Regions from separate parts of the Rhodomicrobium sp. genome, predicted to be linked through region 3. Evidence: riboswitches for the same ligand, from Rfam matches in the RefSeq annotation. Region 3 holds a riboswitch; each other region holds the start of a gene.
What was found. Region 3 has a riboswitch for cobalamin ahead of metE (5-methyltetrahydropteroyltriglutamate--homocysteine S-methyltransferase). Riboswitches for the same ligand answer to the same signal wherever they lie in the genome.

Region 1: it holds a riboswitch for cobalamin, as region 3 does, so the genes downstream of both, QM659_RS07285 (TonB-dependent receptor plug domain-containing protein) here and metE (5-methyltetrahydropteroyltriglutamate--homocysteine S-methyltransferase) in region 3, are expected to answer to the same signal.
Region 2: it holds a riboswitch for cobalamin, as region 3 does, so the genes downstream of both, QM659_RS12075 (DUF1636 family protein) here and metE (5-methyltetrahydropteroyltriglutamate--homocysteine S-methyltransferase) in region 3, are expected to answer to the same signal.

What each region holds. Positions count from the first base shown of each region.
Region 1 covers NZ_JASGFR010000013.1:56,144-61,897, reverse strand. Annotated here, with positions in the region: gene QM659_RS07295 (DUF6538 domain-containing protein) at 1-629, opposite strand, end outside; tRNA gene QM659_RS07290 (tRNA-Ser) at 760-849, opposite strand; gene QM659_RS07285 (TonB-dependent receptor plug domain-containing protein) at 1,078-3,126, opposite strand; cobalamin riboswitch at 3,230-3,420, opposite strand; gene QM659_RS07280 (hypothetical protein) at 3,697-4,020, shown strand; gene QM659_RS07275 (hypothetical protein) at 4,440-5,279, shown strand; gene rph (ribonuclease PH) at 5,560-5,754, shown strand, end outside.
Region 2 covers NZ_JASGFR010000028.1:38,572-44,325, reverse strand. Annotated here, with positions in the region: gene cobN (cobaltochelatase subunit CobN) at 1-660, opposite strand, end outside; gene cobW (cobalamin biosynthesis protein CobW) at 664-1,695, opposite strand; gene QM659_RS12075 (DUF1636 family protein) at 1,695-2,102, opposite strand; cobalamin riboswitch at 2,228-2,420, opposite strand; gene QM659_RS12070 (cobyric acid synthase) at 2,515-4,029, shown strand; gene QM659_RS12065 (hypothetical protein) at 4,304-4,525, opposite strand; gene QM659_RS12060 (NAD-dependent succinate-semialdehyde dehydrogenase) at 4,736-5,754, shown strand, end outside.
Region 3 covers NZ_JASGFR010000056.1:100-5,853, forward strand. Annotated here, with positions in the region: partial or broken gene metE (5-methyltetrahydropteroyltriglutamate--homocysteine S-methyltransferase) at 1-1,738, opposite strand, end outside; cobalamin riboswitch at 1,837-2,031, opposite strand; gene prpB (methylisocitrate lyase) at 2,093-3,001, opposite strand; gene prpC (2-methylcitrate synthase) at 3,011-4,204, opposite strand; gene QM659_RS15930 (MmgE/PrpD family protein) at 4,215-5,754, opposite strand, start outside.

The DNA.
Region 1 (5,754 bases), on a different contig from region 3:
TTGTTCGCGCTGCTGGGCGACAGGTCTTCGGCCTCAATCTTCTCGATCCACCATTCACGGAAGTTAAGCACATCGTCGGCGGTGATTTCGGCGAGTGGCTTCGCGCCGATCACATGGGTGAAGTTCTTTACGGCCTTCATGCGCGGGTTGCGCCAGCGGCGAAGCTGGTCCTCGCTCTTGCCCAATGTTCGATCCCTGGCAAGCGTCCAATAGAGATCGAGCGCCCGCGTCACCGTGAGCGGCGGGTTCGCTATGCCGCCGAGCAAAGCCGCCGCTTCAAAGCGTTCCGGCTTGCCGGAAGCGACGGCTTCGACGCGCCGGATGCGCTCTTCCTCCGGCAAGGCCGCGATCTTTTCGGCAGGCAGGTAGCGAAAGCCGCGCATTCCGCAAAGGTTCAGGGCCGCCGCGTAACGCTTCTCCGCATCGTTCGTGTCGCCCGCGAGACGGGCCTCCCAAGCCTCTTCGAGTTGCACCCATGCAGCAGCGGCCTTGCGGCGCGCCACGCTTTCCGAATCGGTGTGAAGGCTGAGCCAGATCACCTTGCGCTCTTCGACGGGGGCATAGCGCGCGGGCACGCGGCGGCGGAGTTGCCACGTATCGGCCCGCTTGAAAATGGTTGTGTCTTTCACAGCCGCGCCTCTCCCAAATTGTGCATCAAAATGTATAGCACATCCGGGCGAAACAAGTATGAAGTAATTAGCTCTACGGCAAAACAGTGAATTGGAATAGGTGCTTACGGAAACTTTTGCGGCAAGAACTTGGCGGAGGGGGTGGGATTCGAACCCACGGTACGGTTGCCCGCACGCCGGTTTTCAAGACCGGTCTATTAAACCACTCTAGCACCCCTCCGCAGGCGCGGCCCGCTCGCTTGCCTTGACGTCTCGCGCGCCGATGCATGCGGAACGTCGAGCGCGCCAGCCTTCAACGTCGATGGATAACAAATGCGCCGTCGCGGGGCAACATGCGATGGCGGCGAGACCGAGCTTCTTCGCATCTCATCGGTGCGAAGAGGCTCGGCCGCTCGTTCAGCTTCGCCGCTGCGGAACGCGTCCCGCCCCGCGTCGGCTGCGGCCGACCCTATTTCAGCGACGCATAGGTGTTGGCGTCGACGTTGAAGGTGACGCCGCCATAGACCGACAGGCCGGGCGTGTTGTAGCCGCGCACCGTTTCGTACTTCTCGTCGAGCAGATTTTCGCCCCGGACGTAAGCGGTGAAACCGGGGCGAATGTCGTAGCTGAACTTCGCGTTCAAAAGCACATAGTCTTCCAGTTGGTAATTGCTCGAGTCGATCGTATCGAGAGCGAAACGCGTGGTGACGTTCGCCTTCACCGTGTCGAACAGCAGCGCGTCGGCGCCGAGCGTGATGCTGCTGCGCGGGATGCGGACGAGACGCGAGCCATCCTCCGCCCTTGCATCGACATAGGTGTAGCCCGCCGACAGCGTGAGCCACGGGCTCACAACTGCAGCGCCGGAAAACTCCACGCCCTCGCGATGTGTCGTGCCGGGGATCTGCTGGTAGACCCACTTCCAGTTGGCGTCATAACCACCGCCAATTTCGTTCGTGGTGTCGACCTGGAAATACGTACCGCTTAAACGAAAGCGCTTGTTGTCGAACCACTGATCGAAACCTACGTCCCAGCTTTCGCTTTCCTCGGGCTTAAGCTCGGTGTTCCCGGAAACCCACTCGTTGTTTGCGTAGAGTTCATAAAGGCTCGGCGCACGGAAGCCGGTGCCGGTGCTCGCGCGCAGTTTTGTCTGAGTCGGTTCATAGAAGTACGCCGCAGTGAATCGGTAGGTCTGGAAGTCACCGAAGGTGCTGTGTTCATCGTTGCGGCCGCCGCCGGTAATCGTCAGCCCTTTCAGCGGCTCCACCGAAAGCTGAGCAAATACACCCGTCAGGTCAATTCCGTGCTGGGAGTAAGCGCCGGTCTCAGCGGTTTCTTCCATGTAGTCGGCGCCCGCAGTCACGGTCGCCCATTTCGTTATTTTCGCCGTGCCGAGATAGTCGACCTTCCAGCGATCGCCCGTGTAGGAGTCGTTGACGGCTGAACCAGCGGACCACCCCCACTGATCGCGATCAAACTTCATGCCTTGAATCGAAACCGTGTTGACGAAGGCGCCATCGAAAAGTTTAACTTCCGTGCCCACGCGCCCGGCCTGCTGGCTGGTTACACCCCGCGTGCCGGGCCAACCGTCTGTCGCCAAATCCCAATTATCGTAGGTGCTATCGTAGCTGTGCCTCTCCTCCAGAGCGCGCGCGGCGAAAAAGACTTTCACATCGCTGGAAAGCTTGTACTCGCCGGTGCCGCTGAAGGTCAGGTTTCGGTAGCCATCGTCTTCATTTCCAATCGCCAGAGCGGAATAGCCGTCGCTTCTTACGCTCTGCACGGTGAAACGCGCATAACCGCGATCCGTACCGTAGGCCGCACTCGCCGTGCCGCGCTGGGTGTTGTAGGAACCTGTTTCGCCGGAAGCCGTCATCGAAGCGCCGAGAACGGGGCGCGCTGTGTCGATCGTTATGACGCCGCCGACCGCCTGACCGCCGTAAAGCAAGCTCTGCGACCCCTTCAGCACCTCGATGCGCTCGACATCGGTCGCGAGGATAGTTTCAAGCGCCGTCGTGACCTGCGTTCCGGTTGGATCGGCGATGTCCAATCCATCCACCTGGACCTTCACATATTTGGAAGCCGCGCCCCAAATGAAATATGACGTCGTGCTGGCCGGCCCCGTCTGCGCCACGGAAACGCCCGGCACCTGCGCGAGGTAATCCTGCACATAGGTGCGCGACTGCGCCTCGATCTCGTCGCGCGTGATGACCGTCACCGCGGAGCCGACCTTGGTGATGTCGGTTGCGACGCGGTTCGCGGAATAGATCACGTCTTTCGACGGCTCGCCGGGAATGGCATCCGGCGCGGGTTCGGCGGCACCGTGCGCAACGGCCGGCGCCTCCTTCTTTTTCTTCGGAGCGGAGGCTTTCTTCTTCTGCTTTTCGGCCCCGTCTTTTTTCACGACGACGGGCGGCAGGGTATCGGAACGGGCGGCGGTTTGCGCCTGCGCATTCGCGGCAAATGCGACAAGGCTGACGAAAGCGACACAGGAGCGGGCGCGCGGGTATAGAGCCGGCATATTGGGCCTCGTGGAACGTGACACGTCACCACGAACCAAAGTCAGGAACGCCGCGTTGAGCGGATTCCAAGCCCCCATCAGGACACCCCGCCCGACGTGTTCGCGCGTGACCACGGCTGATGGCAGGTCTCCTGGCTCACGGGTCAAAACTCCACGCCGCCTTCCCGGTTTCCCAGTGGCCTTTGGCGCATCGCTCGCCGCTTACAGTTGCGGGGGCAGCCGCGGATTACGGACGTCGTCCCTCACCGCGTTCCCTATTATCCTCATCGGAGGACCATCGGCTTAAGGCATAGCTTGCATGAAGCTTGCGCCGCAATCACGCAAATGCCGCAATTCGGCATGTTCCGCGCAAGCTGTGGCGCGTCGGCCACAAGCTCTTCAAGCAGCAACAGTTGGGGCGACTAGCCGTAGTGCCAGCGGCGCCCGCTGCCGCTTGCGCGATCCGCATGAAACGCATGATTAACGCTGCCCTGCTATTTTTACGAAAATCGTCTCGTTGCGTGGAGGGAGGCGCTGGGCATGGCAGGCGCTGAGACCGAGAGTACCGTTGCGTCAAAGGGAGTGGGAGGCATGACGTGTGCTGATATCACGCGTTTTGTAATTATCATCAGCCTCGGCGTGCTGGCTTTCATCACATTTCTGGTCGCGGGCACGCTTATCGGGCTGATGTGGCTCGACAGCTGGTCCTGCGGGCAATGCAAACAATATCCGGCGGGAATTTACATTCTCGGGGTTCTCGGGCTTCTGATCCTCGGCTCGATGGGGCAGGAGGCGGGCGAAGCGCCGGAGACATGGCGCAACTGGGTCGCCGCTCATATCCAGACGCTGATCATCCTCGCGCTGATCCTTGTCACCTTCGTGCTCGTCGTGAACTGGTGGTGGTGGTTCGGCTAGACGCGGCTTTGTGCGGCGCCGCTGCGCCTCGCTCGTGGGCCGAAAACTCGGAAGCAAAAGACGCGTTTCGGAAGTGCTCAGGACGATTGACGGCGCTGGCGCAAATTGCGCGCCTGTTAACGAACGCCGGAAGAGCGGGTAGAAAAGAAATTGTTTGACCGTTCGAAAGTAGGCCGACGAATGGCGACATCGGCACGGTAAAGATTCTGCACGAGCGCATGCATCGGATGGATCGCTTCCTCAACAATTCCGATCCGTGAATGCTGCGGCTGATGAAGCCCGCTTCCACCCGCCATCGGAGAGGCAGCTTGAACGGTCTGAGGCCCGCGCTTACCAAAGCACGGGACGCGGTGTAAGCGTCAAAAAGGAAGGTATTAACGATCCCCGGCAAACGCCGGGGATGACCTTCGCATGGGACTATGGTTAAAAAAATAGTTAATTTTATATTTCATTCGTGGGGACCTATGAAAAAACTCGCCCTGTTCCTTTTGGCGGCCATAGCGGCATGGTCGCTGTCGCGCGTCGACACCGACACGCTGCCGCCGTCGCTCCACAGGCTGCTCTTTCCGATCGAGATCGAAGCGGATCGCGTCGGCCCGCAAAACCCGGCGAAAAATTTCCCGCTTCAGACCCAGCGCGGAAAATCGGATTACCTTCTCTATAACGGCACCTACCCAAACGCTCCTATTCTATACCTCCGAATTCCTTATGAGTTCGTCGGGAAAGCCTCGAGACCCGTGCACAAATACGGGACGTTTTTCACGGTCTGGTATCCGGAGATGACAGGCTCGCTCAATCCCGCCAATCGCGAACGGAGAGAATGCTCCGGCTACTGCAATGGAGGGATCCTCCTGCTGATCAGAAATGAAGGCTTATACCTGTTGGGCGCAGCCCATGTAGGCTGGCTTGGACTGCAAGGCGACATGCAGCGCCTCGCGAAGGACCCCGACTTCACCTACACCAAGCTCGAAGGGCACGTCCCCTTCGAGGAGGTCTACGAAGAGCGCTTACCCAACGGCAAGCGGGAACTCTATTACATCCGCAAATCGCCGGAGGGCGCATATCTGCACTTCGCCCATTGCTGGCCCGATGACCCCTCCCCAAGCTGCACAGCTTACATGAACTCGCCGACACATCGGGCAATCGATATCGAGTACTCCTTCAGCATGGACCATTTCGAGGATTGGACCGCCGTTCAGGAGGCAGTCGCACGCACGGTCGACAGCTTCGTCGTCGGCCTTTTCGATCCGCAAAGATAAAGGGACATTATGAGCACTTACGGGACAAGAACCGCGAACCGAGCAACTTCGCTCCCTTTCAGCCTTGGCGTGCGTCTGCGGCATTTGGCGAAGGATCAAAGCGACGCGGGGGCGGCCAAAAGCCGTTGATACCCGAAAAACGCTGGCCTACTGTCCGCTACGGCGTTCGAAAAGGATGCCCAACTTCACAATCGAGCCGGAATAAACCGTCCGGCTGCGGTAAGGTGAGACTTATAAAAGGGCCTCGCGCAAGCAGCGCGCCCGAAAAGAAAGAAATTGCATGCGCCCCTCGAAACGGCAGGCCGGCGACCTTCGCCCCGTGAGTTTCCAGCGCGCCTTTTCGCATCACGCGGAAGGATCGTGCCTCATCAAGTTCGGCAACACGCATGTGCTTTGCACGGCGAGCCTCGAAGACCGCGTGCCGCCGTGGCTGAAAGGGCAGGGACGGGGCTGGATCACGGCCGAATACGGCATG
Region 2 (5,754 bases), on a different contig from region 3:
GAGCAGCGCTTCAATGGGCGCGGTGTCGGCGGCGGCGAGTGCCGCGCGGTAAAAGACGATGAGCGCGCGCGGCGCATCGCCTTCGCGTGGCGGCGCGAGGGGGCAGATCGCGGGATCGCCCGCAAGGAAGCCGTGGCGCGGAAGCGGGTGCGCATCATCCGTCGTTTCCGTATCGAACCCGGCCGCGCGCGCAAGTTCAGCGAGGGCGGCCTGCGCTGCCTGCGCGCCGCCCTGATCGCACAGCGCCTGCAAACGCCGCAGCATGGCGACCGGCACCGTCGATGCCTCGTCGAGACGCGGATCGACGCGCCCGTCGCCCGAAACGAACGCCAGCGCGGTGCCCTTCGCTTCCGCCAGCGCGCGAAGCTGCTCGACACCGTAACGCCAATAGTCGATGCCGCCGAGCAAGCGGACAAGAACGGCCCGCGCGCCCGTGAGCGTCTTCTCGATGTAAAGATCGACCGAAAGCGGATGCCTCAGCCGCGCGAGGTTGGCGAGGCGCAGCGTCGGGAGATCCGCGCCCGCACGCCAGCCCGCCGCGAAGGCTGCGAGGTCGCTGTCCGCGAAGGAAAGCACCGCCAGGTCGGCGGGCGTCTGGCCGAGGTCTTCCGCCACCGCCGCCTCTTCGAGGCCGTGCCGTTCACGGAAAAGAATGTGCATGCGTCAGGCCCCGAGCGCCGCCGCAACCGCCTGCCCGTCGAAGCCCTTTTCGCCGATGACGACGAGCCGCGAGACGCGCTCCTCACTCGCGCGCCATGGCCGGTCGAACTGCGCGCGAACGCGGGTTCCGACGCCTTGCACGAGAAGCCGCATCGGCTTGCCCGCGATGGCGATATAGCCTTTTACGCGAAGGATGTTGTACGCACGGGCCGCTGCCTCGACCTTCGCCACGATGTCGGCCTGCGATGTCTGCTCCGGCAGCGTGACCGCGACCGTTTCGAAATCGTCATGGTCGTGCGGCTCGCCATGATCGTGATGCGTCGGGCGCGCGTCGAGGTCGTCTTCCGCAGCCGCGCCAAGCCCCAGCACGACGCGCGGATCGACGCGCCCCTCGGTTGCCCCGATCACGGGGATGGGGCGCGGCGATTCCGCCAGCACCGCTTCGCGCGCCACGGCAAGCCGCGCCTCGTCGACGAGATCGGCCTTGTTCAGGATCACGAGATCGGCGCAGGCCACCTGATCCTCGAACACTTCGCCGAGCGGCGTGTCGTGGTCGATGCTGGTGTCGCCCGCGCGCTGTCTCGCCACAAGCTCAGGGTCCGGCGCGAAACGGCCATCCGCCACGGCCTCGGCGTCCGCGACCGCGATCACGCCGTCGACGGTGATGCGCGTCTTCAGGTCGGGCCAGTCGAACGCCTTCAGCAGCGGCTTCGGCAGCGCGAGGCCGGATGTTTCTATGAGAATGTGTTCGGGCGGCTCCTTGCGGTTCAGGAGCGCCGTCATCGTCGGCACGAATTCGTCCGCGACGGTGCAGCAAAGGCAGCCGTTCGTCAGTTCGACGATAGCGTCTTCGGGGCATGCGGGATCGGCGCAGCCCTTCAGGATCTCGCCATCGATGCCGACATCGCCGAATTCATTGACGAGGACCGCGAGGCGGCGGCCGTTCGCGGTTTCGATCAGATGACGGACAAGGCTCGTCTTGCCCGCGCCCAGGAAGCCGGTGATGATGGTGACGGGGACTTTCGCGAGAGACATCAGAGGCTCCTTTCAGGAAGCGGCGGCACGCGCGCGATGAGCGCGCGGCGGAAGCAGGCGGGGCGCTCGTTCCACGGCACGAGGCCGTCTTCGGTTTCGGCGTTTGCTGCACAGCCGCGATAAATGCTCGGCGCGTCCTCGATCGTCAGTTCGCCGAACATGTAGGTCCAGCGATCCGGCCCGGCGATGGCGACGGTGAGGCCGCGATTGCAGTTCGACAGGCATTGCGCCGGTTCTATATGGAAGCGCGTGTCAGCGCTGGCTTCGCGCTCGGCGGCGAGCGCTTCGTAGAGCGCGCGGCCTGCGGGAGGCGCGGCCTTGTCGGCGGGGTCGCGTCCACAAAGCACGCACACGAAGACGGTGGCGCGGGGCGCTGGCGGGGCTTTACAGGTCGAGGGCGGCTCCATGCTTCATTCCGGGGAGCGGACGGCGAGCCGTCCGGCGCGTGCGGCGGGCGGACCTGCACTCCTCCCGTCGGACCTTGCGCTCCGGGACACCCCGCCCGGAACGGCGCTTCAAGGGAACGCGGCAACGCGATCCGGCAGGCGACGGCAGGTCTCCTGGCTCGCGGGTCACGGCCCGTGCCGCCTTCCCGGAACAGGTTCCAGTGGCAATTGGCGCAGGCTCGCCGCTCACAGTTGCGGGGGCAGCTCCGGCTTCGCACGATGTGGTGCGCCCGGTATTCCCTTTTCGTCCCCGAAGGGACCGTCGGCTGTCTCGATTTGTGATACGCCCGTGACGCGAAGTCAATCGGCGGGCGCTTTATCCGGCGCCGGGGCGGTGTAGAGATTTCGCGCTGAAGAAGGATCGACACCGGGCATGACACGTATTCGCGACGACGAGAGACGGCTGGGCGACAGGACGGCCCGCGCACTGATGTTTCAGGGAACCGGCTCGGATGTCGGCAAGTCGCTGATCGTGGCGGGGTTGTGCCGTCTGTTCGCGGATCGGGGGCTTTCCGTGCGTCCGTTCAAGCCACAGAACATGTCGACCAATGCGGGCGTCACGGCCGATGGCGGCGAGATCGGCCGCGCGCAGATGCTTCAGGCCCGCGCCGCGCGCGTGCCGCCCAGCGTTCACATGAATCCAGTGCTCCTGAAGCCGCAGAGCGAGACCGGCGCGCAGATCGTCGTGCAAGGGCATGTGTGGGGCAAGGCCGAGGCACGCGATTATCAGTCGCGGAAGGCAGCGCTGATGCCCGCCGTGCTTGAAAGCTTCGCGCGGCTGAAAGGCGAATGCGACCTCGTGCTGGTGGAGGGCGCTGGCTCGCCATCCGAGGTGAACCTTCGCGCGAACGACATCGCGAATATGGGTTTCGCGCGGGCGGCGGACGTGCCCGTGGTGCTCGTCGGCGACATCGACCGGGGCGGGGTGATCGCGAGCCTCGTCGGCACGAGCGCGGTGCTCGACGCCGAAGATGCCGCCATGATCCGTGGCTTCATCGTCAACAAGATGCGCGGCGATGCGGGGCTCTTCGCGGAGGGCATGCGGTTCATCGCGGAACGAACCGGCTGGGCGTCGCTCGGCCTCGTCCCGTGGTTTGCGGACGCGCATGCCCTGCCGCCTGAAGACGGCTTCAGCCGCGACTGGGTGCGCGAAGGCGCGAAGACCGGCCAGCGCGTGAGGGTCGCGGTGCCGGTGCTTCCGCACATCGCAAATTTTGACGATCTCGATCCGCTGCGGCTTGAGCCGGACGTCGATCTCGTGACGCTGGCCCATGGCGAACCGCTTCCCGCCGACGCGGATCTTGTCATCCTGCCGGGCTCGAAGGCCACCATTGCGGATCTCTCCGCGCTGCGTGCGCTCGGCTGGGAAGCGGACATCCTCGCCCATGTCCGGCGCGGCGGGCGCGTGCTCGGCCTTTGCGGCGGCTATCAAATGCTTGGGCGCTGGGTGGCCGATCCGGCGGGCATCGAGGGACGGCCGGGCGGGGTGCCGGGGCTCGGCCTGCTCGATGTCGAGACGGAGCTTTCGGGCGACAAGCGGCTTGCGGCGGTAACGGGCCGGACAGCGGCCGACGGCGTGCCGTTCTCGGGTTACGAGATCCACATCGGCCGCACCTTCGGATCGGACACCGCGCGCCCGCTTGTTCTTGTCCACGAGGACGGATCGTGCAGGCCCGATGGAGCGGTGTCGGCGGACGGGTGCGTGATGGGCACCTATGTCCACGGCCTGTTCGCGGACGACCGTCAGCGCGCCGCGTGGCTGGCGCGGCTCGGTGGCAAGCCTGCGGCGCTTTCCTACGAAACCGCCATAGACGACACGCTCGACCGCCTTGCCGCACACCTTGCCCGCCACATAGACATCGAGGCAATGCTGGGCCTCACCCGCTGAGGCATGGTCGCCGAACGATGCCTTTACGCCTCCAACGCGGAGGTCGCCGCCTCAGCGGGCGCCATCGGACGGCTCAGGCGCGGTTCGCGCAACGCACCGCAATGGGCCTGTGCCAATGCGCCTTTATCTGACGCAGAAAAGCAGACCGGCACAGGAAACATACCGCGTCATGCCACACGCGATTTGCGGCATGACGCTTGAAGGGATAGCTCAAAGGCCCGGTTTCAAGTCTTCTTTCCGCCGCCGATCAACACGCGGCGGTTGTTCGCGTCTGTCAGGAATGTTGCGGCTCGATCTCGGCAAGAGCCGCTTCGATCAGTTCGCGCGCGCGGTCGAGATCGGCATGACCGGCGATCAGGCTGAGTTCCTTCAGCATGTCGGCGAGATATTCACGGCTATCTTGTTGAGAAAGAAATGCGAAATCCGCGCTCTCGGCGGGCTGCGCTTGAGAATTGGGAGTGCTTTCTGACAGGACCGGTGATAAGACGCTCGTCATTGGGGGCTCCGTCGTTCCTGCCTGCGACTTGTCTCGCAGGGCTCTTCGCTCACATTAATATTCGGTTGCAGGGAATATCAAATGCATCCTGTGATTGAGCGCTGATTCGTTAAGAGTTTGTGGCTTTTTGGGAACAGGTGCCATAATCCGGTGGCGCTTGTAGTATTTACAGCGGCGCGGCATTATGTCTGACCCGCTGAAAGAGGAGTCATGGACCAGATTTTCAAGACACTGCTCCGTGATCGCTGTCTGATTGGAGGCGAATGGCGGGGCGAACCGGCACTCCCTGTCGTCAATCCCGCAACCGGCGCGTTCCTCGCGCGCGTGCCGAACTTCGGGCGCGTAGAAACCCGCGAGGCCATCGAGGCCGCGCACAAGGCTTTTCCGGCCTGGAGCGGGCTGCTTGCCAAGGAGCGCGCGGCGATCCTCAAACGCTGGCACAACCTTCAATTGGCCCACGCGGAATCGCTGGCGCGCCTCATGACCGTGGAGATGGGAAAACCGCTGCCGGAATCGCGTGGCGAAGTCGCTTATGGCGCGGCTTTCGTCGAATTTTTCGCGGAAGAGGCCAAGCGCATTCATGGCGAGATCGTTCCGACGCCGCGCAAGGGCGGCCGCGTCATCGTCATGAAACAACCTGTTGGCGTCGTCGGCGCGATCACGCCCTGGAATTTCCCCTTCGCAATGATCACGCGCAAGGTTGCGCCCGCGCTTGCTGTGGGCTGCACCGTGGTTGTGAAACCCGCGCCTGACACGCCGCTGACGGCGCTGGCTCTCGGCGCGCTCGCCGAGCAGGCAGGCTTTCCGCCCGGCGTCATCAATATCGTAACGGGCGATGCGGAGGCCATCGGCAGCGAACTGACTGCGAACCCGCTTGTGCGCGCGATCACCTTCACCGGCTCCACGCGCGTCGGCAAGCTGCTCATGCGCCAGTCGGCGGATACGGTGAAGAAGGTTTCGCTCGAACTTGGCGGCAATGCGCCCTTCATCGTCTTCGACGACGCGGATCTCGACAAGGCCGTGGAAGGCGCTGTTATCTCGAAATTCCGCAACATGGGGCAGACCTGCGTCTGCGCGAACCGCATCCTCGTGCAGGACGGCGTCTATGATGCCTTCGCCGCCAGGCTCGCCGCGCGTGTGGCCGCGCTCAAGGTCGGCGACGGATTGCAGGCAGGCGTCGAGCAAGGGCCGCTCATCAATGAAGCCGGCCTGAAAAAAGTGGAAGAGCA
Region 3 (5,754 bases):
TCGTGACCGGCCCTGTCAGCATCCCCTTCATCGGGCGGTCGGTCTGCGACTGCGCGAAGTGCCACCAGCCGACCGTCATCGGCTCGGGGCGCGATACATCGCCATAGAGGATCGGCGGGCGCACGCAGCGCGAACCGTAAGACTGCACCCAGCCGTTCTTCGTGAACGCGAAGCCGGAGAGCTTCTCGCCGAAATACTGCACCATGTCGTTGCGCTCGAACTCGCCATGCACGAGCACGTCGAGGCCCGCCACTTCCTGCCAGCGGATCGTGCGCGCGGTTTCCTCGCGAAGGAACGAGTCGTATTCCGCGTCAGTCAGAGCGCCCTTGGCGTGGGCGGCTCGCGCCTTGCGGACTTCGGCCGTCTGCGGGAAGGAGCCGATGGTTGTCGTCGGGAACGGAGGCAGGCCGAAGCGGCGGCGTTGAACGGCGGCACGCTCGGCATAGGGCGCGCGACGGAGCGCCATCTGCGGCGTCACGGCTGCGAGCCGCTGCCTTACGGCTGCGTCATGCACCTTGGGCGATGCGCGCCGCGCGGCAAGCGCTGCGGACGCGGCTTCGAGCGCGGGCGCGACTGTTGCACGGCCTTCCGAGAGCGCGCGGCCGAGCGCGGAAAGCTCGCCCATCTTCTGCACGCCGAAGGCAAGCCAGCTTTTCACGTCGGCGTCGAGATCGCGTTCAAGCTCCAGATCGACCGGCGTATGCAGGAGCGAGCAGGACGGCGCAAGCTGTATGTGATCGGTGCCGCGCTTTGCAACCACGGGTTCCAGCCGGTCGAGGATCGCGGCCAGGTCCGCGCGCCAGACGTTGCGGCCGTCGATCACGCCGAGCGACAGCACGAGGCCGGGCGGCGCTTTCGCCAGCACATCGTCGAGTTGCCGCGGAGCGCGTGACAGATCGAGATGCAGCCCCGCCACGGGGAGCGAAAGCGCGGTATCGAGATTGTCGCCGAGCGCGCCGAAATAGGTGGCCAGCATGATCTTGAGGCTCGGCAGCGCATCGGCAAAGCGGCGGTAGGTCTTCTTCAGCGCGTCGCGCTCGGCGGCGTCGAGATCGAGCACGAGGCACGGCTCATCGATCTGCACCCATTCCGCGCCGTTGGCGGCGAGGCGGCGGAGCACGTCGAGATAGACGGGGAGCAGGGCGTCGAGCAGCGTGAGCGGGTCGAGCGCGGGATCCTTGCTTTTGCCGAGCTTGAGAAACGTCACCGGCCCAAGCAGAACGGGCCGCGTTTCATAGCCGAGATGCTGCGCCTCGCGATATTCGTCAACGGCCTTCAGCGAGGCCAGCGTGAAGCGTTGCCCCGCTGTGAACTCCGGCACCATGTAGTGGTAATTCGTGTCGAACCACTTCGTCATCTCCTGCGCGGGCGCGCCGTGGTTCGTGTGCGGGCAACCGCAGGCGCCTTCGCCGTCCGCTCCCTGCGATCCCCGCGCCATGGCGAAATAGGTGCCGAGGGTGACGCCGCCGGTTTTCCATCCGTAGATTTCAGGAATGGCCCCGACCATCACGCTCGTGTCGAGCACCTGATCGTAGAAGGAGAAGTCGTTCGACGGAATGACCGTCACGCCCGCCGCCTTCTGTCGCGCCCAATTGTCGGCGCGAAGCCGGGCCGCTGTCTCGCGAAGTTCCTTCTCCCCGATCCTGTGCGCCCAGTAGGCTTCGAGCGCAGTTTTAAGCTCACGGCGCGGACCGATGCGCGGCGTGCCAAGCGTTGCGATTTTTATGCTGGAAGACACGTTCTAACCCCATTGCGTTGGGGCAAGGCTGTGATGGGACGCGCGCGAACGCCGCCAGTCGGCGGGCCGCAACCGCTCCACCGGGACACCCCGCCCGAGGACTTCGATTTCGTCGCGGCAGGTCTCCTGGCTTGCGGGTCGTCGCTTCGGCCCGTCTTCCCGAAGCGATTGCCTCAGTGACATCGGTGGGCCGAAACTCGCCGCTTACAGTTGCGGGGGCAGCGCCGGACTTGCACCGGCTTCCCTCTTGGCCACGAGCTATGCGCTCGCAGACCGCGACGGAAAATGAGTGTGATCGAGATCGGCACTGTCGTCAATATCGATATAACGACATCTTTATATGCCGATGTCGATCTATGCTTGCGGCAGCACGGTCCGCACGATGGAGGCGTCGAGCGCCTCGTAGCGGGCGAGGCCGATGGTGTCGTAAAGCTCGGCGCGAGTCTGCATCTCGGGGAGCATCGCCTCCGTGCTGCCGTCGCGCGCGAGCGTGGCGTAAAGCTTCGCCTGCGCCTTGTTCGCCACCCGAAGCGACGAGACGGGCCAGATGACCATCGCGTAACCCCACGCCTCGAACTGTGCTGCCGTGAAATGCGGCGTGCGGCCGAACTCGGTCATGTTCGCGAGCAGCGGCACGCCGGGCAGACGCCGCGCGAATTCCTGGAACATGGCCGCGCTCGTCAGCGCCTCGGGGAAGATCGCGTCCGCGCCCGCCTCGACGTAAAGCCGGGCACGCGCCACCGCCGCGTCGATCCCCTCGCTCGCGGCGGCATCGGTGCGCGCCACGATGACGAGATGGCGGCGCGCCTTTGCTGCGGCGGCCACCTTCGCGGCCATGTCGCGGGCGTCCGCCAGCTTCTTGTCGTTGAGGTGCCCGCATTTCTTCGGGAGGAGCTGATCCTCGATATGCACAGCGCCCGCGCCCGCATCCTCGAAGGTGCGAACCATATGCATGACGTTCAGCGCCTCGCCATAGCCCGTGTCGCCATCGACGAGCAGCGGCAGGCCGCTCGCCCGCGCGATCTGGCGGATGAAGAACGCGACCTCATCCACCGTGATGATGCCGAGATCGGGCAGCCCCATGGACGCGGTCATCGCCGCGCCTGAGAGATACAGCGCGTCGAAGCCAGCCGCCTTTGCCTGAAGCGCCGCCATGCCGTTATGCGCGCCGGGGAGTTTCAGGATGCCCCGACGCTCCAGCAGCTCGCGGAAGCGGAAGCCCGCCGTCTGGTCGGGCAGGTCGAAACCGTTGAGATAAGGCATGTCCGCTCCCTACGCCGCACGCGCGGAAGACGGTGCAGGCGTGCGCCCGCGATCTTCCAGCGGCACGAACGCCACGTTTTCCGGGCCGACATAATTCGCGGATGGACGAATGATCTTGTTATCCTGCCGCTGCTCGATGATATGCGCCGCCCAGCCGCTCGTGCGTGCGATGACAAAAAGCGGCGTGAACATCGCGGTCGGAACGCCCATCTGGTGATAGGACACGGCGCTGAACCAGTCGAGGTTCGGGAACATCTTCTTCGTCTCCGCCATCACGCTTTCGATGCGCGCGGCGATCTCGAACATTTTCGTTGCGCCGACCTCGTGCGACAGGCGGCGGGCGACTTCCTTGATGACCTTGTTGCGCGGGTCGGCGACCGTATAGACGGGATGGCCGAAGCCGATCACGACCTCTTTAGCCTCGACGCGGCGGCGGATATCGGCTTCCGCCTCTTCGGCTGAATTGTAACGCTTCTGGATCTCGAAGGCCGCCTCGTTCGCCCCGCCATGCTTCGGCCCGCGCAGCGCGCCGATCGCGCCCGTCACCGCGGAATACAGATCCGATCCCGTGCTCGCGATGGAGCGTGCGGTGAAGGTGGACGCGTTGAACTCATGCTCGGCGTAGAGAATCAGCGAGGTGTGCATCGCGCGGACGTGGCTTTCGCGCGGGCGTTCGCCATGCAGCAGGTGCAGGAAGTGCCCGCCGATGGAATCGTCGTCGGTGTGCACCTCGATGCGGCGGCCATTATGCGCGAAGTGATGCCAGTAGAGCAGCATGGAACCCAGCGAAGCCAGGAGCCGGTCGGCCACATCGCGCGCAGCTGGATGGTTGTGGTCGACCGGCTCCGGCAGCACGCAGCCGAGCGCGGACACGCCCGATCTGAGTACGTCCATGGGATGCGAGGCGGCCGGCAGCGCTTCGAGCGCGACGCGGACCGCCGAAGGAAGGCCGCGCAGCGCCTTCAGCTTCGTCTTGTAAGCGTGAAGCTCCGTCGGCGTCGGCAGCGCCCCGTGAATGAGGAGATGCGCGATCTCCTCGAATTCGCAGGTCTCGGCCACGTCGAGAATGTCGTAGCCGCGGTAATGGAGGTCGTTACCGGTGCGGCCCACGGTGCAAAGCGCCGTGTTGCCCGCGATGATGCCGGAAAGCGCGACCGACTTCTTCGGCTTCGGCCCGGCGGCCTTCGTTGCGTCCTGTAGCATGCTGTCCTCCCTAAGCGCCGACAACGGCTGAACGGCCCGTCTCGCGCGATGTGCCGTTCCATTCGAAAAGGCCGGTCGCCCGCTCCGCGCCAAGCGCGACGGGATCGACGGTGAAATTCAGTCCCAGAAGCTCTTCGCCGCGCAGCCGTTCGAGCCGGTCCACGGTTTCGAGAAAGCGCTGTTGCTCGGCGGGTGAGACGATGCCTTCCGAAAGCGTGAGAAACTTCTCGATGTATTGCGGGCGGGCGAAGGGGCGCGCGCCGAGCGGGTTGGCGTCGGCGATGGCAAGCTCGTCCTCGATCACGCGACCGTCACGCAGGGTGACGACGACGCGGCCGCCGAACGCCTTTTCCTTCGGGTCGCGGCTATGATAGCGGCGCGTCCACTCCGCATCTTCGACGGTCGAAATCTTGTGCCACAAGGCAACGGTTTCGGGCCGCTTCGCGCGCTCCGGCGCATAGGAATGCACGTGGTGCCAGCCGCCGTCTTCCAGCGCGACCGCGAAGATGTACATGATGGAATGGTCGAGCGTTTCGCGGCTCGCATTCGGGTCCATCTTCTGCGGGTCGTTCGCACCCGTGCCGATCACGTAATGGGTGTGATGGCTCGTGTGGATCACGATGTTTTCGATGGTCGCGAGATTGCCGATCTTCTCGCGCATCCGCCGCGCGAGGTCGATGAGCGCCTGGCTCTGATATTCCGCCGAATATTCCTTGGTGTAGGTGTCGAGGATGGCGCGCTTCGGCTCGCCTTTCTCAGGCAACGGCACGGAGTATTCCACCTTGGGGCCGGAAAGCAGCCATGCGATGAAACCGTCCTCGCCTTCCCATGCGGGCGACGGCGCGCCTTCGCCGCGCATGGCTCGATCCACCGCCTCGACCGCCATCTTGCCGGCGAAAGCGGGCGCGTAAGCCTTCCAGCTCGAAATCTCGCCCTTGCGCGACTGGCGCGTCGTCGTCGTCACATGCAGTGCCTGCTGCACAGCCTGCCAGATCGTCTCCACCGGAAGCCCCAGCGCCGCGCCGATGCCTGCCGCAGCCGAGGGTCCGAGATGGGCGATATGGTCGATCTTGTGCTCATGCAGGCAAATGCCTTTTACGAGATTGACCTGAATTTCGTAGCCCGCCGCGAGGCCGCGCACGAGCGCTTCGCCGGAAAGCCCGCAATGCTGGGCGACGGCAAGGATCGGCGGGATATTGTCGCCGGGATGCGAATAGTCGGCGGCGAGGAACGTATCGTGGAAGTCGAGTTCACGCACGGCGACGCCGTTGGCCCACGCGGCCCATTCCGGCGAGAAGCGGCGATGCGAGGCGATGCCGAACACGGCCGCGCCGGGCTTGAAGGGATGCGAGAGCGCCTGATTGCGGGCGTTAGCCACCGGGCGGCGTGCGAGCGAAGCGGCGGCAACGGCGGCGTTGTCGATGATGCGGTTGCCGATCATCTCGACCACGGCAGGGTCGACCGCGACCGGGTCGGCGGCGACTTCGGCGATCTTCCAGGCGAGTTGTTCGGCGCGGGGCAAAGGCTCGGCGGATTTGTATGTGCGAACG